Regions from separate parts of the Ketobacter sp. GenoA1 genome, predicted to be linked through region 2. Evidence: predicted binding sites of a transcription regulator. Region 2 holds the regulator's gene; the other holds the start of a gene.
The links. Region 2 encodes FliA, which starts transcription of late flagellar genes. Its sites were predicted from a motif close to CTAAAGTTTNNNNNNNNNNNGCCGNTAA; they were not measured.
Positions count from the first base shown of each region.

Region 1: a site for FliA is predicted at 2,819-2,846, ahead of D9N13_RS09900 (Maf family protein). Genes of this name have one in related genera too.

Region 1 is NZ_RCHM01000023.1:293,509-303,934, reverse strand. Features, by position in the region: gene fabD (ACP S-malonyltransferase) at 1-789, opposite strand, end outside; gene plsX (phosphate acyltransferase PlsX) at 937-1,926, opposite strand; gene rpmF (50S ribosomal protein L32) at 1,945-2,127, opposite strand; gene D9N13_RS09905 (YceD family protein) at 2,156-2,686, opposite strand; gene D9N13_RS09900 (Maf family protein) at 2,882-3,460, shown strand; gene D9N13_RS09895 (TetR/AcrR family transcriptional regulator) at 3,574-4,212, shown strand; gene D9N13_RS09890 (S49 family peptidase) at 4,279-5,283, opposite strand; gene D9N13_RS09885 (HAD family hydrolase) at 5,297-5,953, opposite strand; gene rluC (23S rRNA pseudouridine(955/2504/2580) synthase RluC) at 5,958-6,902, opposite strand; gene rne (ribonuclease E) at 7,872-10,426, shown strand, end outside.
Region 2 is NZ_RCHM01000023.1:9,912-20,337, reverse strand. Features, by position in the region: gene D9N13_RS08625 (chemotaxis response regulator protein-glutamate methylesterase) at 1-555, opposite strand, end outside; gene D9N13_RS08620 (chemotaxis protein CheA) at 587-2,845, opposite strand; gene D9N13_RS08615 (protein phosphatase CheZ) at 2,858-3,628, opposite strand; gene cheY (chemotaxis response regulator CheY) at 3,663-4,049, opposite strand; gene D9N13_RS08605 (RNA polymerase sigma factor FliA) at 4,213-4,923, opposite strand; gene D9N13_RS08600 (MinD/ParA family protein) at 4,964-5,785, opposite strand; gene flhF (flagellar biosynthesis protein FlhF) at 5,819-7,255, opposite strand; gene flhA (flagellar biosynthesis protein FlhA) at 7,295-9,415, opposite strand; gene flhB (flagellar biosynthesis protein FlhB) at 9,518-10,426, opposite strand, start outside.

The sequences.
Region 1 (10,426 bases), 280 kb from region 2:
GTTGACCGATGCAACCCAAAGCACCGGACTGTACAGCTGGGCGATCAACTTGTCACGGATCTTGGCAGGGTCCAGCTCAATCTCTGCATCAATATTGTTCACCACCGGAATGGACGGTGCTTGGATGTTGGTGGCCCGCAATTGCTCGGCCAGCGATTCAGCCGCCGGCCTCATCAGATCCGAATGACACGGCACACTCACCGCCAGGGGCATGGCTTTTTTGGCGCCCGCCTCTTTTGCCAGAGCAATGGCCCGATCCACCGCCTCCGCATGACCTGCAATCACCACCTGCCCGGGGGAATTAAAGTTTACTGCCTGAACCACTTGGCCCTGTTCGGCATCCGCGCACACAGAAATGGCCTTATCGTCATCCAGGCCCAGGATGGCTGCCATTTTTCCCTGCCCACCCGGACAGGCATCGCGCATCAGTTCACCGCGACGCTTGACCAGCCTGACACCCTCTTCAAGGCTGATGGCACCCGCTGAAACATAGGCACTGTATTCCCCCAGACTGTGTCCCGCCATCAACGCAGGCTGGATATCGGTAGTCGCCGACCAGGCCCGCCAGGCGGCAACGCCGGCAACAAACATAATGGGCTGGGTGATTTCGGTCTGGGCCAGGTGCTGCTCCGGACCATTTTGCGCCAGTGACCACATGTCCTGGCCAAAGGTTTCGGAGGCCTCGTCAAACGTCTGCTTAACCTCTGGGTGGGCTTGGTTGAGATCCGCCATCATACCAACGGATTGAGATCCTTGTCCGGGGAAGACAAATGCGAGTTCTTTATTCATGAAATACCTTGTGTACCTTACTTTAACTGCCAGTTTAACTGCCAGCGGCGAAGTGCAGTTTGGCGATCCCTGTACTGGCAGATTTTCCCAATCATACCCGGCATAAGCAAAGGCTGCTTGCCGGAAAAGTAACAAAATTTAGCAACGTCAGCTCAACAGATTCTCTATTTTCTGCGGTAGATTTTTATCCACATACTGCCTGGCTGACAGAATGGCCTGATTGAATTCATAGGCGTCCGCATTGCCGTGGCTTTTTACCACTACGCCCCTTAACCCCACAAACGCTGCGCCATTATAACCACTGGGATTGATGCGCTCTTCCACTTTTTTCCACAACGGTAACACCAACAGCCCAAGCAACCGGCTCCACCAGTTTTGCCTGAATTCCCTGCGCACTTCCGACATCACATACCGTGCCAGTCCCTCAATGGTTTTCAACGCCACATTTCCAACGAAACCGTCGCAGACCACCACATCGGCTTTGGCCCGGAACAAATCCGATCCTTCCACGTAGCCGATATAATTCAACCCGGTGTCCTCCCGCAGCAGATCGTTGGCTGCCCTCACCTGATCATTGCCTTTTATCTCTTCGCTGCCGATATTGAGCAAGGCAACGGATGGCTGCCGGGTGTCGTCAAGCACCTGAGCAACGGCCTGTCCCATCACCGCGAACTGATACAACTGCTCCGAATCACACCCCACATTGGCGCCCAGGTCCAACACAAAGGTGTGCTTACCGTCTTCCCGCGGCAATGCGGAAATAATGGCGGGCCGATCAATGGATTCGGTGGTTTTCAGAATATGGCGGCTTAACACCATCAGTGCTCCGGTATTGCCGGCACTGACACAACCGTCGGCATCACCATCACGGACAGCTTGCAACATGAGCGCCATGGAGGATTGTTTTTTGGTGCGCAAGGCGATGGCAGGGGATTCTGACATGCCGATATCCTGCTCCGTGTGGCGTACCACCAAACGATCGACATTGCGAGGCCCCAACAGGGATTGAATCGTATTTTTATTGCCAAACAACAAAACCCGCAAATCCTGCTGCTCAGAAAGAGCACGCAGAACTGCGGGTACTGTCACATCGGGACCGAAGTCCCCGCCCATTGCGTCAACCGCAAGGGTAACCATGCAGACGGCTTGGCTTACTTACTCGTCGTCTTTACTGGCGATAACCTGACGACCACGATAAAAACCGTCTGGTGTTACGTGGTGACGACGGTGAGTTTCACCGGTGGTTACGTCTTCAGACAGAGTTTGGCCGGGCAGGCTGTCATGAGAACGGCGCATGCCACGCTTGGATCGGGTTTTACGGTTCTGTTGAACTGCCATTGTATGCTCCTGACTAACGTTACAACTATTACTTATCGGATTTTTTCAAACTGTCCTTTAGCTGTTCCAGCACAGCAAAAGGGTTGGGCTTTTCATCTGCCACCGCAGCCTCGGCTTCTTCCTTGCCTGCGTACGGATACGGTTCACAGGTATCATGGTAAGCAACGATGGGCAGCGCCAAAATCAGTTCCTGCTCGAGCAGCTCCGCCAGAGGAACTTCCTCTTCCTCGAGCATGAACGGCTCAAGGCTTTCCGGCAGTTGGGCGATCTGGGCTTCGTCCTGGACAAAACCAAGAGCAATACTCACATCCACTTTCACTGCCACCGGTTCCAGGCAACGCTGGCACACCAACTTCACTTCTGCATTGGCCGTACCGTGTATTTCCGGCCGGGACTGCTCCATTCTGAGTTGCAGATCGGCTTCGACCCGCCCTTCTTCTGAAACACAATCGGCTGCCAGAGTGGTCAGCTGCTGCAACGGCATAAACCCGCTGAGCTTGCCTTCCTGGCGGGCAAGTTTGACCGGTTTAATCGTTAATGGCAGTGGGTGCTCAAACATAAGCGCGCAATTCTAGGGTCAAGGCCGTACTCTGTCAAAGGCTTTAACAGGCTTTTTTTCAACTGGATCAGGCATTTTGGCTATGAGATCATGACCGCCGCCCGGGCACACAAGGCAAGCCCGCCTAAGTCTCTTAGCTTAACCGAGCGCCCGCCGCTAACCATTTGATCTTCTGACCGCTTTTCGGAGAAAACAGTGAAACAGATCGTGCTGGGTTCCAGCTCCCCTTTTCGCAAAGAATTATTGCGCAAACTGATACCGGAATTCGAGACCTGCTCACCCGATATTGACGAAACCCCCCATGCGGGAGAAACACCCAAAGACCTGGTCGGCCGCCTGGCCATTGCCAAGGCAAAAGCGGTTGCAGCGCATTTTCCCAGTGCGCTGATCATTGCCAGCGATCAGGTATCAGTGCTGAATGACAAGATCAACGGCAAACCCGGTAATCAACAACAGGCCTTTCTGCAACTGAAGGCCAGCAGTGGAAACACGGTCACGTTTTTTACCAGCCTCTGCCTCTATGATGCCAGTACTCACCGAAGTGAATTAGTGGTTGAGCCCTTTCATGTTCACTTCCGCCATCTGAAGGACGATGAAATTAACCGCTATCTGGACAAAGAGGCGCCATTTAACTGCGCTGGTAGCTTTAAATCAGAAGGTCTGGGAATTAGCTTATTCCGCAAACTGGAAGGAGATGATCCTAACGCATTGATTGGCTTACCCCTAATAAAATTAGCTGATTTGCTTAGAAATCAGGGTATACAAATTCCGTAATTTTTTTTGCCAATTTCTGAACAAATTTCAGCGGGCGTCTACACTTATATTGTTAGGTGCTACGGCGTGTGCGAGCTGTATGTCGCGCACCCTGTGATAGAGGCGAAAAACTGATGGCCGATGATATTCAGATCAACAAACCAAGACGCAGAAACACGAAAGAAAAGATTATCGACGAAGCAGAAGCGTTGGCTGCGTTACATGGTATCGAACATTTGAAGCTGCAGGATGTTGCCGACAAAATCGGTATCAAACTGCCTTCTGTGTACGCACACTTCAGCGGGCGAGAAGACATACTGGCGGCAATGGGCAGCCGCATCAGCAAAGGCATGACTTTGCTTTATGTTGCCAAACCAGGTGAATCTCCCATTGAAACACTGAAGAAAGGCGCCCAGGACATGTTGGCATTTCTTGGTGACCACCCTGCTTACTTTCGCCTGATTCTTCGCGATCAATCGGTACCGCTGGGTTATGACCCGCTGAATCATCGCGCCGCAGTCAATCAGAACTTCGGACTGCCTTCAGAAATCAACGATATGCACACCCGGGTGCAGAACCTGATCGACCGCCATTGCGGAGAAGGCAACAAGCTCAGCGCTGCAGATTTTATTGCCTGCGTACACGGCTTCATGTTGATGCGATTAAGTTGGCTGCCAACGCGCAACGATGAAAACGGCGTTGTGTTTGTGGAATACCACACCATGCAAAGCACGGTGGATACCATAATCAATCGGTTGCTGAACGTGAGCTGAGATTTATTGCAACCAACAATCATGAGCAAGCAAAGGGCGCCGACAGGGCGCCCTTTTGCTGGCGGGTTATTTCAACGAGATGGTACCGATGCCCAGAGTGGCCATTAACCGGTCCGCCATCGATACGCCCAGGCGGCTGGTAAACGCCTGCAACGGGCTGACACGGGGGGTATAATCGACGATTTCTTCCTGCCCGATAATTTCCCGTGCCACCTGGCCCGGACTGGCAAGGCCATCCACCAGCCCCAACTCCAATGCCTGGCGCCCGGACCAGAACAATCCGGAAAACACAATATCATCATCCTTGATCCGATCACCACGACCTTCTTTCACCGCATCAATGAACTGCTGATGCACATCAGACAGAATGCTGGAGAAAAATTCCTTCTGCTTGGGGTCCTCCGGCTGGAACGGATCCAGCATGGCTTTATTGGTGCCGGAGGTATATACCCGGCGCTCAACACCCAGCTTCTCCATTACACCGACAAAACCAAAACCGTCACTGACGACGCCAATGGAGCCCACCAGGCTGGCGGGGTCGGCGTAGATCTCATCGGCTGAGGCTGAGATGTAGTAAGCTCCGGACGCACCGATATCCGTGATGACCGCATACACCTTCTTTTCCGGGTGCAATTGTTTCAAACGCTGTACTTCCCGATACACCAGACCGGACTGCACCGGGCTGCCGCCGGGACTGTTGACACGCAGAATCACCCCTTTGGAATGCTCTGCCTCAAACGCGTCACGCAGGCCGGATACCAGGCGGTCGGCGCTGGCTTCAGAATCGTCCATGATCATACCCTTAAGATCCACCAGGCCTACGTGGGGCTCGCTGGCGGTAACAGTGCCGGAATCCCACATACCGGGATTGAAGATCATCAGCATGACAAACAAATACACAAAGGTCAGGGATTTGAAAAAGATGCCCCAGCGCCGTGCCTTGCGATGCTCATCCTGGGACGACATCACCATTTTTTCAATCAGCTTCCACTCTTTACTGGAACGGGGCCGGTTAAAGCGACCCCGGTCATTGCGCTGATAATTACTGTTACTGTTCTGATTTTCAGTCATGTATTCTCTTTCCTTACACTGCCTGGTGTAGCCAGCGGGATAACTGATCCACACTGTCCACGCATATTTTCGGGTTATGGCGTTGGAGCCGATTTATATCATGGGCACCCCAGGTAACGCCAACCGCATCCACACCGGCGCGACTGGCCATCTCCAGATCAAATTCCGTATCCCCCACCATGACCGCGTCACGGGGCGCCAGTTCATGCATCTCCAGAATCTCCAGCAACATATCGGGCTCCGGCTTGGAACGGGTTTCGTCGGCACAGCGTGAACTGTGAAACAGCTCCCCCACACCGTGGGCATTGAACACCCGTGACAAGCCCTTGCGGCTCTTACCGGTGGCGACACTGAGCAACGTACCACGGTCACTCAGGCTGCTGAGCATCTGTGGAATACCGTCATAAAATGGACTGGGATTGGCCTCTGCCTCAATATAATGATGGGAATAACGCTGGCGCATGGCTTGAATCTGTTCCACTCCCAGGGCCGGGTGCAAGCGCTGAATCGCCAGATCCAGCGCCAGCCCCACTATCTCATGCACCTGCAGTTCAGTAGCGGGGTCGATCGCAAGATCCCGGGCCGCCGCCTGCATGCAGGCGGCGATACGGGACAGCGAGTTCATGAGTGTGCCATCCCAATCAAATACAATCAGTTTATATTCAGACATGCCATTACAACCTGCTCAGAAAGGTGCTCAGTTCCGGCGGCAAAGGAGCTTCAAACAAACGGGAATTGCCGTCCAAATCCTGCAATTCTAGACTGGCGGCATGCAAAAACAGCCGTTTGAGCCCCCTCTCTTCGAAATAGACCGCCTGCTCACGATGCAGATACTTGTCATCCCCGGCAATGGGGTGACCGGCATGCTGGGCGTGCACCCGGATTTGATGGGTGCGGCCGGTGATCGGCCGGGCTTCGACCAGTGTGGCCTGTTCGTACAGTTCCAGCTGGCGAAACAGGGTCAGGGACGGCTTGCCATCGGCCGAAACCCGGACCACCCTCTCTCCTGACGCCAAATGAAACTTGCGCAACGGTGCCTCGATTCGATGCTCCAGCCCGCTCCAGCGCCCCCAGAGCAGGGCCAGATAGGTTTTCTGCATTGCGCCGAGCCGCAGATCCTCATGCAGTTTTTTCAGGACACTTCGCTTTTTCGCCACCATTAAACAGCCGGAGGTATCCCGGTCCAGCCGGTGCACCAGCTCCAGAAAACGCTGCCCCGGCCGTATCTGCCGCAGTGCCTCAATCACACCCAGGCTGACCCCGCTGCCGCCATGCACGGCCAGGCCGCTGGGCTTGTTGAGCACGATTAATCCATCGTCTTCATACAAAATGGCGCTTTCAAGCTGGCTTTTCAAGCTATCTCCCACAAAAGGCGTACTAGCGGACACCTCTTTGGTTCGCGCCGGCGGTACCCGCACCAGATCCCCTTGCTGCAGCTTGTAATCAGGCTTGGTGCGCCCCTTGTTCACACGCACCTCTCCCTTGCGAATCATGCGATAAATCGCTGATTTTGGTACACCTTTCAGGCGGGTCATCAGGAAATTATCGAGCCTTTGACCAAATTGGTCTTCGGTAACCGTGACCATGGCTACCGAGGGGCGCTTATCATTACTGCTCATGAAGAATCAAGGACTTAAAGCTATCTGTTTGATGAGGTTAACAATTCCTGCTATATTGCGGTGAGCCTACGAAAGCGGCAGGCAAGGCATTATCAGGGGTTTCCCTGAACCGCCCTGCCAGTCAAAGCCAGGAATCCAAGGGCTGCATATTCTACCCAGAATTGCGGCGATCACCTAATTATCCTGCTATATCCGCTGCCAGAGGCCCAACAGCCGCAACACTTCTGCTCAACGTACGCTGCATGACTGACGTACGACAAGCGCGAACTGAACTTGCGGCACGTTAACATTATCCGACGTGGATGTTTCAGTACTGTCAGCGCTCAGGCCTGAATACTGACCCCACCAAACGATAATCGCTGTAGAGTCGGGCGACGCCCCATACGGCAACACTGTGCGGCGGAACCACTAACTTGTGCCGATACGTGCCAGACCAACGTTCCAAAACGCACAGTGAGCAAAAAATCAGCAATGCAAACCGGTGCGCCAAGCGGGCCGGCAAGCAAGCGCAAATGAAAGAAAGAAAATAGGTACGTTGCATCCGTTTGACCAAAAGTCAGTATGGAGCACGTGAATGTTAAACACGCGTTTAACAGTGATTATAAAGACTAGATTATTTATCGCGGCCTGATTTGAAACGCTCCATCAGTCCATCGCACAGACGATTTCACACAGTGCGATCAAAAATCGAGCATCATGGCCAGATAAAGGGCGACCCGCTAACAGAGCGCAAACCGCCCCGGTGAAAAGTGAATTAACCGGTCTTGAATGCAACAGTAGTTCAAGCCGGACAGTGTGTGCTACGACGCATTAAGTCAGACTCCGCGTTGTCACAGTTGCCTGCCATTATGATGGGTCAGGCCGCTGATCTGCAGCGAGGTTGCTCAGATCGGTTGATACCTCACTTCCCGCCCGTAATCCGTGTTTTATACCGCTGTTGTACGCATTTATTGCTGGATACACACCTGCATGAAAAGAATGTTGATTAACGCAACACACTCAGAAGAGTTGCGTGTTGCCTTGGTCGATGGACAGCGTTTATACGATCTGGATATCGAACACCGTACCCGCGAACAAAAAAAATCCAATATTTATAAAGGTCGCATCACCCGTATTGAACCCAGCCTGGAAGCCGCATTTGTGGATTTCGGCTCGGAACGTCACGGCTTCCTGCCGTTGAAAGAAATCTCCCGTGAATACTTTGTTAAAAACCCCAAAGACATTCAGGGCCGATTCACCATCAAGGATGTGATCAAGGAAGGCCAGGAAGTCATCCTGCAAGTGGGCAAAGAAGAACGTGGCAACAAGGGTGCCGCCCTTTCCACGTTTATCAGCCTGGCGGGCCGTTACCTGGTATTGATGCCAAATAACCCCCGTGCCGGTGGCATTTCCCGGCGTATCGATGGCGATGATCGTGCCGCGCTGCGGGAAGTGATGAATGCCCTGAATATTCCTCAGGACATGGGTGTCATCATTCGCACGGCCGGTATTGGCCGCAGCGTGGAAGAACTGCAGTGGGATCTGGATTACCTGCTGACCCTGTGGAGTTCGATCACTGAAGCCTCCGACAAGCGCCCGGCCCCGTTCCTGATCTATCAAGAGAGCAATGTGATCATACGGGCGGTGCGGGATTACCTGCGCCAGGATATCGGTGAAGTTCTGATCGACACAGCAGAGGTTCATCAGGAGGCGCTGACGTTCGTGCGTCAGGTAATGCCGCAATACGAAAGTAAGATCAAGCTCTATACCGATAACATTCCCCTGTTCAATCGCTACCAGATTGAATCCCAGATTGAAACGGCATTTGAGCGCGAAGTGAAGCTGCCATCCGGTGGTTCCATTGTTATTGATCCAACGGAAGCACTGGTGTCCATCGACATCAACTCCTCCAAAGCCACCAAGGGTGCTGACATCGAAGAAACCGCACTGATGACGAACCTGGAGGCCGCGGATGAGATTGCGCGCCAGTTGCGGTTGCGGGATATCGGTGGTCTGATCGTTGTGGACTTCATCGACATGAATGCCAACCGCAATCAGCGCGAAGTCGAAAATCGCATGCGCGACGCGCTGGAGCTGGATCGGGCCCGGGTGCAAGTGGGAAGAATTTCTCGCTTTGGTCTGATGGAATTGTCCCGTCAGCGTCTGCGCCCCTCTCTGGGCGAAACCAGCGGGCATATCTGCCCTCGCTGCAGTGGCGTAGGCTTTATCCGTGACCTGCATTCCCTGTCGCTGAACATCATGCGCCTGATCGAAGAAGAGGCGCTGAAGGAAAACAGCAGCGAAATCCACGCCAAGGTACCGGTCAACGTTGCCACATACCTGCTGAACGAAAAGCGTGACAATATTGTCGAAATTGAAGGCCGCAACAAGGTTCGGGTTCTGGTTTTGCCCAGCCCCAACCTGGAAACGCCCCACTTTGAAGTGTCTCGTTTCCGCAACGACCAGGTGGAAGGCGAAGGCACCACCAGCTACGATCTGATTGATGCCGCCGATGAAGTGGAAGAAACCCTGCTGGCACCGGGCGAAAGCCCCATTCATCGCCAGGAGCAGGCTGCGGTTCAGATGATTCAGCCCAACACCCCTGCGCCGACACCTATCGTCAAGAAGGATCCGAGCTTTTTCTCACGCTTGTTTGCCTGGTTCATCCAGTTGTTCAGCAGTAATGAAGAACAGGAAACCACCCAGCAACAACCCAAGCGCGGCCAAGCCAATAATCGCAACCAGCGCAGCAATCGCGACCAGCGTGGCGGTAATCGTAACCCGCGCGGTGGTAATCGCAACCGCCGGGACGAAAAGCAGGGCAAGGATGACACCCGGGAGCCACGCAACAAGCGTAAGGACCAGACAGATAAGGAAGCCGGCAAGGATTCCGGTAAAGAGTCCGGCAAGGATAACCAGAACCGGGAACCGAAACAGGGTCGCGGCGGCCGTGGTCGTAACCAGAAGAAAGACCAACCGGATAATCGCGACCAAAAGCCGGAAAACAAGCAAAAATCGGACGACAACAGCGGTGACAATCAGGATTCTGGCAATGCCCGCCGTGGCCGCCGCCGCAATCCCAGTGATAACCGCCGTCGTCGTCAGAGTAAAGCGCAGTCTACCGACCGGGATAAGAATCCAGCGCCCGAACAAGGTAATGGTAACCAACCGGCACCTGCTGCGGGGGAAACCAAACCTGCTCCGGCGGAAAAAGGTTCAACCAAACCGCAGGAGGTTGCCAAAGACAAGCGTGACGGTACTGACCAGGGCCAGGAAAAGACGGCTTCTGCTTCCCAGCCGGCAAAACCAGCGCCAGCGGAAAATCAGGTCAAGCCCGCTGCTGAGGCCGCAGGCAAGCCGGTCGCTGCTGAGGCTGCTGAGAAAGGCACCGATGACAAAAGCGCTGTGGATAAAGGCGCCGCTGAGAAAGGCGCTGCTGAGAAGGCTGCTGCCCATAAAGGTACTGCTGATAAAAACACGGTTGAAAAACCCAACCGAACTGAACCGGCAGCGCCAACATCCGAAGCAGCCAAACCCCAGGCCCC
Region 2 (10,426 bases):
ACGGGAGGCCCGGGCTTTGGGCTGTACTGGGCGTTGTTCTCCACGTTGCGTACTGGGTGCCGGCGCTCCTCGGGTGGGTGTCGTCTTAGGGGATGCTTTGGGCGTTGCAATCGGTTCCCTGGCCACAGTGGCAGCCGAAGAGCGTCGTACAAATGCCCCACGCCGGGATAGGGCAATGACTCGATCCTGCAACAGCTTGGCGCTGTCACCGGGATCGCCGGACATGGATTCAAAACTCTTGGGCAGATAATCCAGTGCGCCGGCTTCCAGTGCGTCCAAAGTAACGCGCGCACCTTCGTAACTGAGTGAAGAAAACATCAAAATGGGCGTGGGTTGTTCCGCCATAATCATACGCACGGCAGAAATACCATCAAGTAACGGCATTTCATAATCCATGGTAATGACATCAGGCTTGAGCTCTTTTGCTTTTTCAACAGCCACCTTGCCGTTGTCCGCAAACCCAATCACTTTCAGATCAGGATTTTTTTCCAGAATATCTTTTATTCTTCTGCGGAAAAATGCGGAGTCGTCTACGACAAGCACGTTGGTTGGCATTCAACATCTCCGAAACGGCAACGCCGTGCAATCAACTGCGTTGCGCGTAAGCTTTTAGCATGCTGGGAATATCCAGAATAAGGGCGATTCGCCCATCGCCGGTAATGGTTGCCCCGGCCATACCGGGTGTACCGTGCAGCATTTTTCCAAGAGGCTTAATAACCACTTCCTCCTGGCCAATCAGCTGATCCACCACAAAACCCACCTTTTGGGTACCAACGCTGACAATAACAACGTGGGCCTCCTTATCCTTATTCTCTGCACCCCGAATCAACCAGCGCTTCAGGTGAAACAGAGGCAACGCTTTCTCCCGTACCACCACCACTTCCTGCCCATCCACCACGTTGGTGCGCGACAGATCCAAGTGAAAAATTTCATTCACGTTCACCAGAGGTAAAGCAAAAGCCTGTTTGCCCAGCATCACCATCAGGGTTGGCATAATCGCCAGTGTCAGGGGTACTTTTATGGCAATGCGGGTACCAACGTTCTTCTCCGAATGGACTTCAATAGTACCGTTCAGTTGGGTGATCTTGGTTTTCACCACATCCATGCCCACACCACGACCAGACACATCTGAAATCTGCTCTTTGGTGGAAAAACCGGGATGAAATATCAGATTGAAGGCTTCCGTATCACTGAGGCGATCGGCGGCTTCGGTATCCATCAGGCCTTTTTCAACCGCTTTACGCCGCAACATAGCCGGATCCATGCCGCCACCGTCGTCAGTAATGGAGAGAACAATATGGTCGCCTTCCTGCTCTGCGGCCAGGTACACCTTACCCATGCGCGGCTTACCGATTTTCTCGCGCTCATCCGGTGCTTCTATGCCATGATCCACGCTGTTGCGCACCAAATGCACCAGCGGATCCGCCAGGGCTTCCACCAGATTCTTATCCAGATCCGTCTCTTCACCCTCCAGTTCCAGGGTGATTTCCTTTTTCAGGTTTCGAGCCAGATCCCGCACCACACGCGGGAAGCGACCAAAGACTTTCTTGATGGGCTGCATACGGGTTTTCATAACCGCCGTTTGCAAATCACCGGTGACCACATCCAGATTGGCAACCGCCTTGGCCAGATCCTCGTCTGCAGTGCGCAAACCAAGTCGCACCAACCGGTTACGCACCAGTACCAGTTCGCCCACCATATTCATGATCTCATCCAGGCGTTTGGTATCAACTCGAACGGTATTTTCCGCCGCGGCAGGTGCCTCTTTGCCGGCGGCAGGCTTCGTTGGTGCAGCGGCTTTGGCTGCCGGTGCCTCAGCTTTCTTGGGTTCTTCGGCAACAGCTTTGGCCGCGGGCCGGGACACAGCAGCTGGTTTATTCACAGCTGCAGCCCCAGAGCTCACTGGGGGCTCAGCCTGATTCTTGGTAGGGCCTTTACCCTTACCGTGCAGATCATCCAGTAGCGATTCAAATTCGTCATCGGTAATCAAGTCATCGGAGGAAGCACCCGATGTTGATTGGCCACCACCAGTATCCGCTTTTGGCGTGCCACCGTGTTTGCCCTTGCCGTGCAATTCATCCAGCAGCGACTCAAATTCATCATCGGTGATCTCTTCCGAACCCTTACCCGCGTCAGATGCTGCGGGTGCCACATCCGCAGGTGCTCCGCCAAATTTACCTTTGCCATGCAACTGATCCAGCAACGCCTCAAACTCGTCCTCGGTAATTTCATCAGCTGAGCCGGTTGTGGTTGCTGGTTCATCTTCGCCAAACAGGTCTACGCCATCTGACTGCTTGGGCGCCGGCTCCGCAGCCGCGGCTTGCCCGGGCTTATTGTCGTCCAATGCATCAAGGAACTGCTCAAACTCCTCATCGGTGATGTCGCCCCTCTCAGGTTCACCCTGCGCTTCCACCGCTGCAGGTTCCGCATCAGTTTTGGCAGCTGCACTTGGCGAGTCACCCTGTAGAATAGCGTGCAATGCACTCATCAGGGCAGGATCGGCCGGTTCAGGATATTGACGGCCATTGACCTGCTCAAACATGGAATTCACCGCATCCAAGGCTTGTAACACCACATCCATCAGATCTGAATTAACGGTTAGTTTTCCATTGCGCAGCAGGTCAAATATATTCTCAGCGGCATGGCATAACTCTACCAACGTATCCAGTTGTAAAAACCCGGCCCCGCCTTTGACAGTGTGGAAACCGCGAAAGATGGCATTCAATAAGTCAGCATCGTCAGGACGGTTTTCCAGATCCACAAGCTGTTCAGACAGCACTTCCAGAATCTCACCTGCTTCAACCAGAAAATCCTGCAGTATTTCTTCGTCGCCGTCGAAGCTCATCCCCTGACTCCTTTAAAAACCAAGACTGGAAAGTAAAGCATCAACATCATCCTGGTTGGATACAACATCTTCCCTTGCTTCAGGGTTAATAATGGGGCCTTCCGGACCGATGGGATCTTCTTCACTTTTATTTTGTGTTTGAGAAATATCGTGTTTAAGGCCGGTAATCTGATCGATGGTGCTGGCCATTGTCACCAGGTTAACCAGATTATCTTCCACTTCCTTCACCAACTGAATCACCCGTTTGATGACCTGCCCGGTGAGATCCTGATAATCCTGCGCCAACATGATGTTTGAGAGATTGGAATCTATACGAGTCGATTCATCCACTGCGGTACACAGGAAACCATCGATCTTTTTGGTGAGCTGGCGAAACTCATCGGCAGTCATTTCACGGCGCATCAACCGATCCCATTCGGATTTCAGATTGCTGGCTGTTTCGCGCAAATGGGCCGACACAGGCATGGTGTTTTCAACCATGTCCATGGTCTTGTTGGCAGCAGTTTCTGTCTTTTCAATAACGTAACTCAAGCGATCGGAGGCATCCTGCATGCGGGACATTTCTTCCCGCATCTCGCTGTTGCTGGTATCGATGGCAAAATTTTTGATCGATTCATGCAGACTGCGTGTTAACTTGCCCACTTCCTGGAACAACACTTGATCACGCTGATTATGCAGGGACGAAATTGTCCGCATCGCTTCCTTGGCATCCCCACTTTCCAATTGTTCAACCAGGGTTTTGGCATACTCAACCAAGTTATCCTGATGGGCTTGCTCCGTCATGCTTGTCTCACATCTGCGTTAACGGTGAATGTTGCTATGCATCGACGCGCTCAAAGATCTTCTCAATCTTTTCTTTCAGCGCCTGCGCAGTGAAGGGTTTCACAACATAGCCGTTTACGCCTGCTTGGGCGGCTTCAATGATTTGCTCACGCTTGGCTTCTGCAGTCACCATCAATACCGGCAGACTTTGCAGCTTATCGTCAGCACGCACCGCCTTCAGCAGATCAATGCCCGTCATACCCGGCATATTCCAATCCGTAATAAGAAAATCAAAATCGGAGGATTTCAGTAATGGCAGAGCTGAGCTTCCATCATCGGCTTCTTGGGTGTTGGTAAAGCCCAGATCCCGCAGCAGGTTCTTGATAATGCGTCTCATCGTGGAAAAGTCATCAACAATGAGGATTTTCATGTTCTTGTCCAAGGTTGCCTCCAATGAACCCAGTTCACTACGTTTGTGCAAACTACTGAGATTTCTGGCTATTGAACGACCTGTTAACAGAAAGAATGCGGCATTGGGGCGTTCAACAGTCCCTTTCTGTTAATTCTAGTAGGTGTTTTGGTCTGATCCAGTTTTTGGAGAAGAATCAAAGCCACTCTTGCAGCCTGGATCGCAGGCGCTGGGCTGCCTGACTGTGAATCTGACTGACCCTGGACTCACTCACCCCCAGCACCTGCCCGATTTCCTTGAGGTTCAGCTCTTCATCATAGTAAAGGGACAGGACTAATTGCTCTCGTTCGGGAAGTTGCTCAATGGCCCGGGCCAGGTGGGTACGGAAAACGCCGTTCTGCAGATCATCCAGGGGGTTTTCCGCCTGCTCCTGCTGTAATCCGGTGGTGATGTGGTCTTCGGCACCTTCCAATTCGTTCAGGCTGAACAGACGGGTGGCGGTGCTGTCCTGCAGCATGAGGTGATATTCTTCCATCGATACACCCAGCCGCCCGGCAATATCGCGATCCCGTGCATCGGCACCGGTCTCACTCTCGATTTCATGGATAACCTGTTGAATTCGCCGGGCATTACGATGCACTGAACGGGGTGCCCATTCGCCTTTGCGTAACTCATCCACCATAGCGCCGCGAATGCGAATACCGGCATAGGTTTCAAAGCTCGCTCCCTTACTGCTGTCGAAACGCTTAAGCGCATCCAACAAGCCAAGCATACCTGCCTGATAGAGATCCTCGACGGAAACCCCGGCCGGCATCCTGACCATCAGATGATGGGCGATACGCTTTACCAGCGGAGTGTGTTGCTCCACCAGGGTATCCAGTTGCGGCGCCGTTTCATCGTTGTACATAGCCTTTCGCTTCATGCCCAGCATTGGAAACTCGGTTGTCCTATCGGGCAACGGCTCCCTGCACCAGCCGATCCACAAAGAACTCCAGGTGCCCCCTGGGAGTTGTCGGCAACGGCCAGCTATCCACTTTATTGGCCAGGGTTCGGAAAGCTAGCGCCGCTTTACTACGGGGATAGGCTTCCACCACCGGCTTCTGTCGCATGACCGCCTTTCTGAGGTAGTCATCAAATGGAATGCAGCCGGAAAATTGCAGGGCCACATCCAAAAATCGGTCGGTAACTTTGGTCAACTTGTTGTATATCTCACGCCCTTCCTGCTGCGTGCGAACCATGTTGGCCACCACGTTAAAGCGGTATATCCCATGCTTTTGATTAAGAATTTTCATCATGGCGTAGGCATCCGTTATGGAGGTTGGCTCATTGGTGACGACAAACAGGCTCTCCTGCGCGGCCGTCACAAAGCTCATGACCATCTCTGAGATACCCGCTGCGGTATCAATGATCAGTACATCCACATCATCACTGAGTTCACTGAAAGCATGTATCAGACCAGCGTGTTCGCGAGGGCCCATGCTGACCAGCTCCTGGGTACCGGATGAGGCCGGCACAATCTTAATGCCGCCGGGCCCTTCCACCAGAATATCCCTGATATTGCACTCGCCCCTCAACACATGGGAGAGGTTTTCACGCGCGGAAATGCCCAACAGTATATCCAGGTTGGCCAAGCCAAGATCGGCGTCCAGCAACACGACTCTGCGCCCCATCTCCGCCAGACACACCCCCAGATTAATGGAGACATTACTTTTTCCAACTCCACCTTTGCCACCGGTGACGGCGATAACCTGCACGGGATGAATGCTCATAAACGTTTTTCTATACACCTTATGTTGTCTTCGTTAGCCGCAAGCCAGATCAGGTTCGTGCGCCGAAATAGCTTCGTTGTACCAGTCCGCCACCTGATCCTCATCCATGCGGTACTCTTTAGCGAGCGCAATAGCATGGTTGATCAGGCGACTGGCATGCGGGCGGGCAATATCGTCCGGAATGTTCTGACCGTCCGTGATATAGGCAATAGGCAACTGCGATTCTATCGCAACACTTAAAGCCTCGCCCAAACTGGCCGATTCGTCCAGTTTTGTCAGTATGCAGCCCTCAAGATTCAAATGCTTATATTCATTGATGGCTCGATCCAGAATCCGGCGCTGACTGGTGGATGACAGTACCAGCCAGCGCTGAATATTGGCGCCCATGCTCTCAAGCATAGTCATTTGTTCACGATGTACCTGATCCTTGTGACTTAACCCGGCGGTATCAATCAGTACCAGCTTCTTGCGGGACAGTGAACGCAGCAGCTGATCGAGGCTCTGCTGTTCCGTCACCACACGAACCGGCACCTTCAGTATACGGCCTAACGTGCTCAGCTGTTCGTGTCCGGCTATCCGATAACTGTCGGTGGTAATGAGCGCCAAATTCTCGGCGCCATGCTCCAGCACGAACCGGGTAGCGATTTTGGCAATGGTTGTGGTTTTACCCACCCCGGCCGGTCCCACGAATGCGAATATACCACCATGGGAAACAATGTCTTCCTGCATAAGAGGCAAATCATCGCTCAGCTCCAGCAACGCTTCACGCCAGGCGGCCTTGGCATCCGCATCCGGTTTCAGATTACGAACCAGCTTACGGCTCAGGGCCGGAGACAACCCCAAACGTGCCAATTTTTTGAATACTGTAGCTTCCAAGGGATGGCGATGGGAAAAATTACCCCAGGCCACATTGGCCATTTGCACATTCAGCATCTGACGTAACTGGCTCAGTTCACCCCGCATGGCCGCCAGCTCCGGGCTGGGTTGGGTAGAGACCGACGGCCGGGCCACCGGCTCAGCGTTGCGTTCCCGCGGTACGGCTTTGGCCTTGCCCTGTGCACTCAGCTGCACCTGAAGATCCGGATCGTTTGGCTCGTCACCCTCATTTAGGCGCTGCAGCCACATATCATTAAACTTCTTATTGGCCAGTTCACGACGCTGCAACGCTTCCATCAGCTCAGCCCTGTCTTCGGCACTGGTATTGAAAGCAGCACGCTCATTCAGCATCCGGGCAGGATCACCCTGAGCCGGAGCAGCAGACGAATCCGCCATAAAATCGGGAATGTGGTTCTGCTTGCGCTCGCGGGCTTTGTGCTGCTCAACAAACTCATCGTAATCAGCAGCGGCCACGATTTCGATACCGTTGGCAACCTTGCGATTGGAGAGAATCACAGCGTCTGCACCCAGTTCCTCACGAACCAATTTCAAAGCCTGACGCATGTCTGCTGCAATGAATTTTTTTGTGTTCATGATCGTCTATCCTCGCTGCTTCCGCGGCCGTTGATTCAATTACTGGCCCACTGAAGCGGTAATGGTAATCTGTTTGTTATCCGGTATCTCGTTATAAGAGAGTACATTCAAGCCCTGCACACTGAACCGAAGAAAGCGTGACAACATCGGTCTGATGCCCGCGGATACCAGCAATACAGGAGGGTTACCCGCCAGCTCCTGCTTCTGCACTGCATCGGAAACCGAACGTTGCAGTTTCTCCGCCAGCCCCGGCTCGATCACCGCGTCGCTTGCGGTACCGCCAGAATTTATGGCTTGCTGTACTGCCTGTAGCAACAACTGTTCCAATTCCGGTTGCAATGTAATGACGGGCAGCTCACGCCCCACGCCGTATATGGTCTGGACGATAAGGCGGGATAAAGACACGCGCGCGGCAGAGGTCAGTGCGTCAGTGTCTTGACTCTTCGGTGCCAGCTCCGCCAATGCTTCGGCGATGGTGCGAATATCCCGAATCGGCACCCCTTCCTGTAACAGGTTTTGCAATACCTTGTGTAACTTGCTCAGTGGCAGCGGGTTGGGAACCAGATTCTCCACCAGTTTCGGCGACGCTTTCTGCAGATTCTCCAGCAACTTCTGAACTTCCTCAAAGCCCAGCAGTTCATGGGAATGTCGCAACATCACCTGATTGATGTGCGTTGCCACCACGGTGCTGGCATCCACCACGGTATAGCCCATGGTTTGGGCCTGATCCCGTTGGCTGGGCTCGATCCACACCGCATCCAGGCCAAACGCCGGATCTTTGCATTCAATACCGTTGATGGAACCAAACACTTGACCTGGGTTGATGGCTAACTCCCGATCGGCATGAATTTCTGCTTCATCAATGGCCACCCCCATCAAAGTGATACGATAGGCATTGGGCAACAGGTCCAGGTTGTCACGGATATGTACCGACGGCACCAGAAAGCCCAGTTCCTGGGAGAGCTTTTTGCGTACCCCCTTGATCCGCCCCAGAAGCTGCCCGCCCTGGGATTTATCGACCAAAGGAATCAGGCGGTACCCTACTTCCAATCCAATTGCATCCACCGGCTGCACGTCATCCCAACCCAACTCCTTGAATTCATTCTCACGCTGAGCCGCCATCTCTTCCACTTTTCGGGCTTCTTTTTCTTCCTCCCGTACCTGACCACCTTCGGCCTGGCGTCGGTAGTAAATCCAGTAAGCCCCGGCGGCGCACAGGGTGCCCAAGCCCAGAAAGGCAAAATGCGGCATACCGGGGATCACTCCCATAATCACCAGGATCACTGCGGCAATGGCCAGTGCCTGGGGTGAGCCAAACATCTGCACCATGATCTGGTTCCCCATATCCTGGGAGCTGTTGACACGGGTAACAATGATGGCGGCGGCTGTCGACAGGAGCAGCGAGGGAATCTGTGCCACCAGGCCATCACCGATGGTGAGCAGCGCGTAAACCTTGAGAGCATCACTGAAGCCCAGATTGTACTGCGCCATACCAATGGCCAAGCCACCGATAATGTTGATCAACAAAATCAAGATACCGGCAATGGCATCACCGCGAACAAATTTACTGGCACCATCCATGGCACCATAGAAATCCGCTTCCTGGGACACTTCCGCGCGGCGTGTTTTCGCTTCTTCCTGGTCAATTACCCCGGCATTCAGGTCAGCATCAATGGACATCTGCTTGCCGGGCATGGCGTCCAGGGTAAATCGGGCGCTCACTTCCGATATACGGCCGGCACCTTTGGTGACCACCACAAAATTGATGATCACCAAAATCAGAAACACCACCAACCCCACGGCATAATTGCCGCCAATGACCACCTCACCAAAAGACTGGATCACTTTACCGGCCGCATCACCGCCTTCATGGCCACGCAATAACACCACCCGAGTTGACGCCACGTTCAGTGCCAACCGCAGCAAAGTGGCGATCAACAGTACCGTCGGAAAAATGGCAAACTCCAGCGGCCGCATGGTGTAAACAGACACCAACAACACCACCAGGGCCAATGCGATATTAAAAGTGAACAGCACATCCAGCAGAATGGACGGCATGGGCAAGGTCATCATTGCCATGATGATCAGCAGGAATATGGGGGCACCCCAATTGCCCTGCTTTAAAATATTTCCACCTCGAGTCGCAACACCTGCAGCCATAGCACCTTTGCCTTGCACCAACAAAAAATTGACACTTTAATCGTGCCTACACTCTACGGGGCAAGGATCGTGCCTGAATAAGCTATTCCCGAAAATAAATCGCTACTGGTCTTTGCGAAGGTCTTCCGGAACCGGGAAATCAGGTACCGAACCGGGGTTGGGGCCTTTACCCTGCTGAAATTGCTCCAGTTGATAGACATAGGCCAGCACCTGAGCCACCGCCAAAAACAAGCCCTGGGGGATTTCCCGTTCCAGTTCAGTGTGATAATAAATCGAGCGGGCCAAAGGCGGGGAATTCAGAATCATGACGTCGTTGGCTAAGGCTACTTTCTTGATTTGCATGGCAATATGATCGGCACCTTTGGCCACCAATATCGGAGCCAGCATTTTTTTTGGATCGTATTTCAACGCCACTGCGTAATGACTTGGGTTGGTGATTACCACATCGGCATCGGGTACTGCCGCCATCATCCGGCTCTGGGCGATTTCCCGCTGTTTGGCGCGCTGCTTTCCTTTAACCTCCGGCTTGCCTTCAGTGTCCTTGTATTCGTCTTTCACTTCCTGTTTGGTCATCTTTAACTGCTTGTTGTGCTGGTAGAGTTGAAACGGTACATCAATCGCCGCCACCAGCAGCAGCGTGCAAGACAGAATAAACAGCGCCCAGGCGACAATGGAAATACCTTCCGACATTGCTTCGTGGGGGGGCATAAATCCCAGTGCCATAAAGCGTGTTCGGTTACTCTCCAGAATTAAAATGGCCACGGTAGCTACCAATCCAAATTTGGAAACCGCCTTCAGAATTTCCATTAGAGACTGGGTAGAGAACATTCTCTTCAAGCCCTTCAATGGATTCATTTTACTGAACTTGGGCATCAATGCCTTGCTGGAAAAGTTCAGTCCACCCACCAGCGGCGGGATCATCAGTGCGGCAAGCAACAACGCCAGATAGAACGGGATCAGAGAGGAAAACGCCTTTTGTGCAGATGACACCAATGATGTGACCATAACATC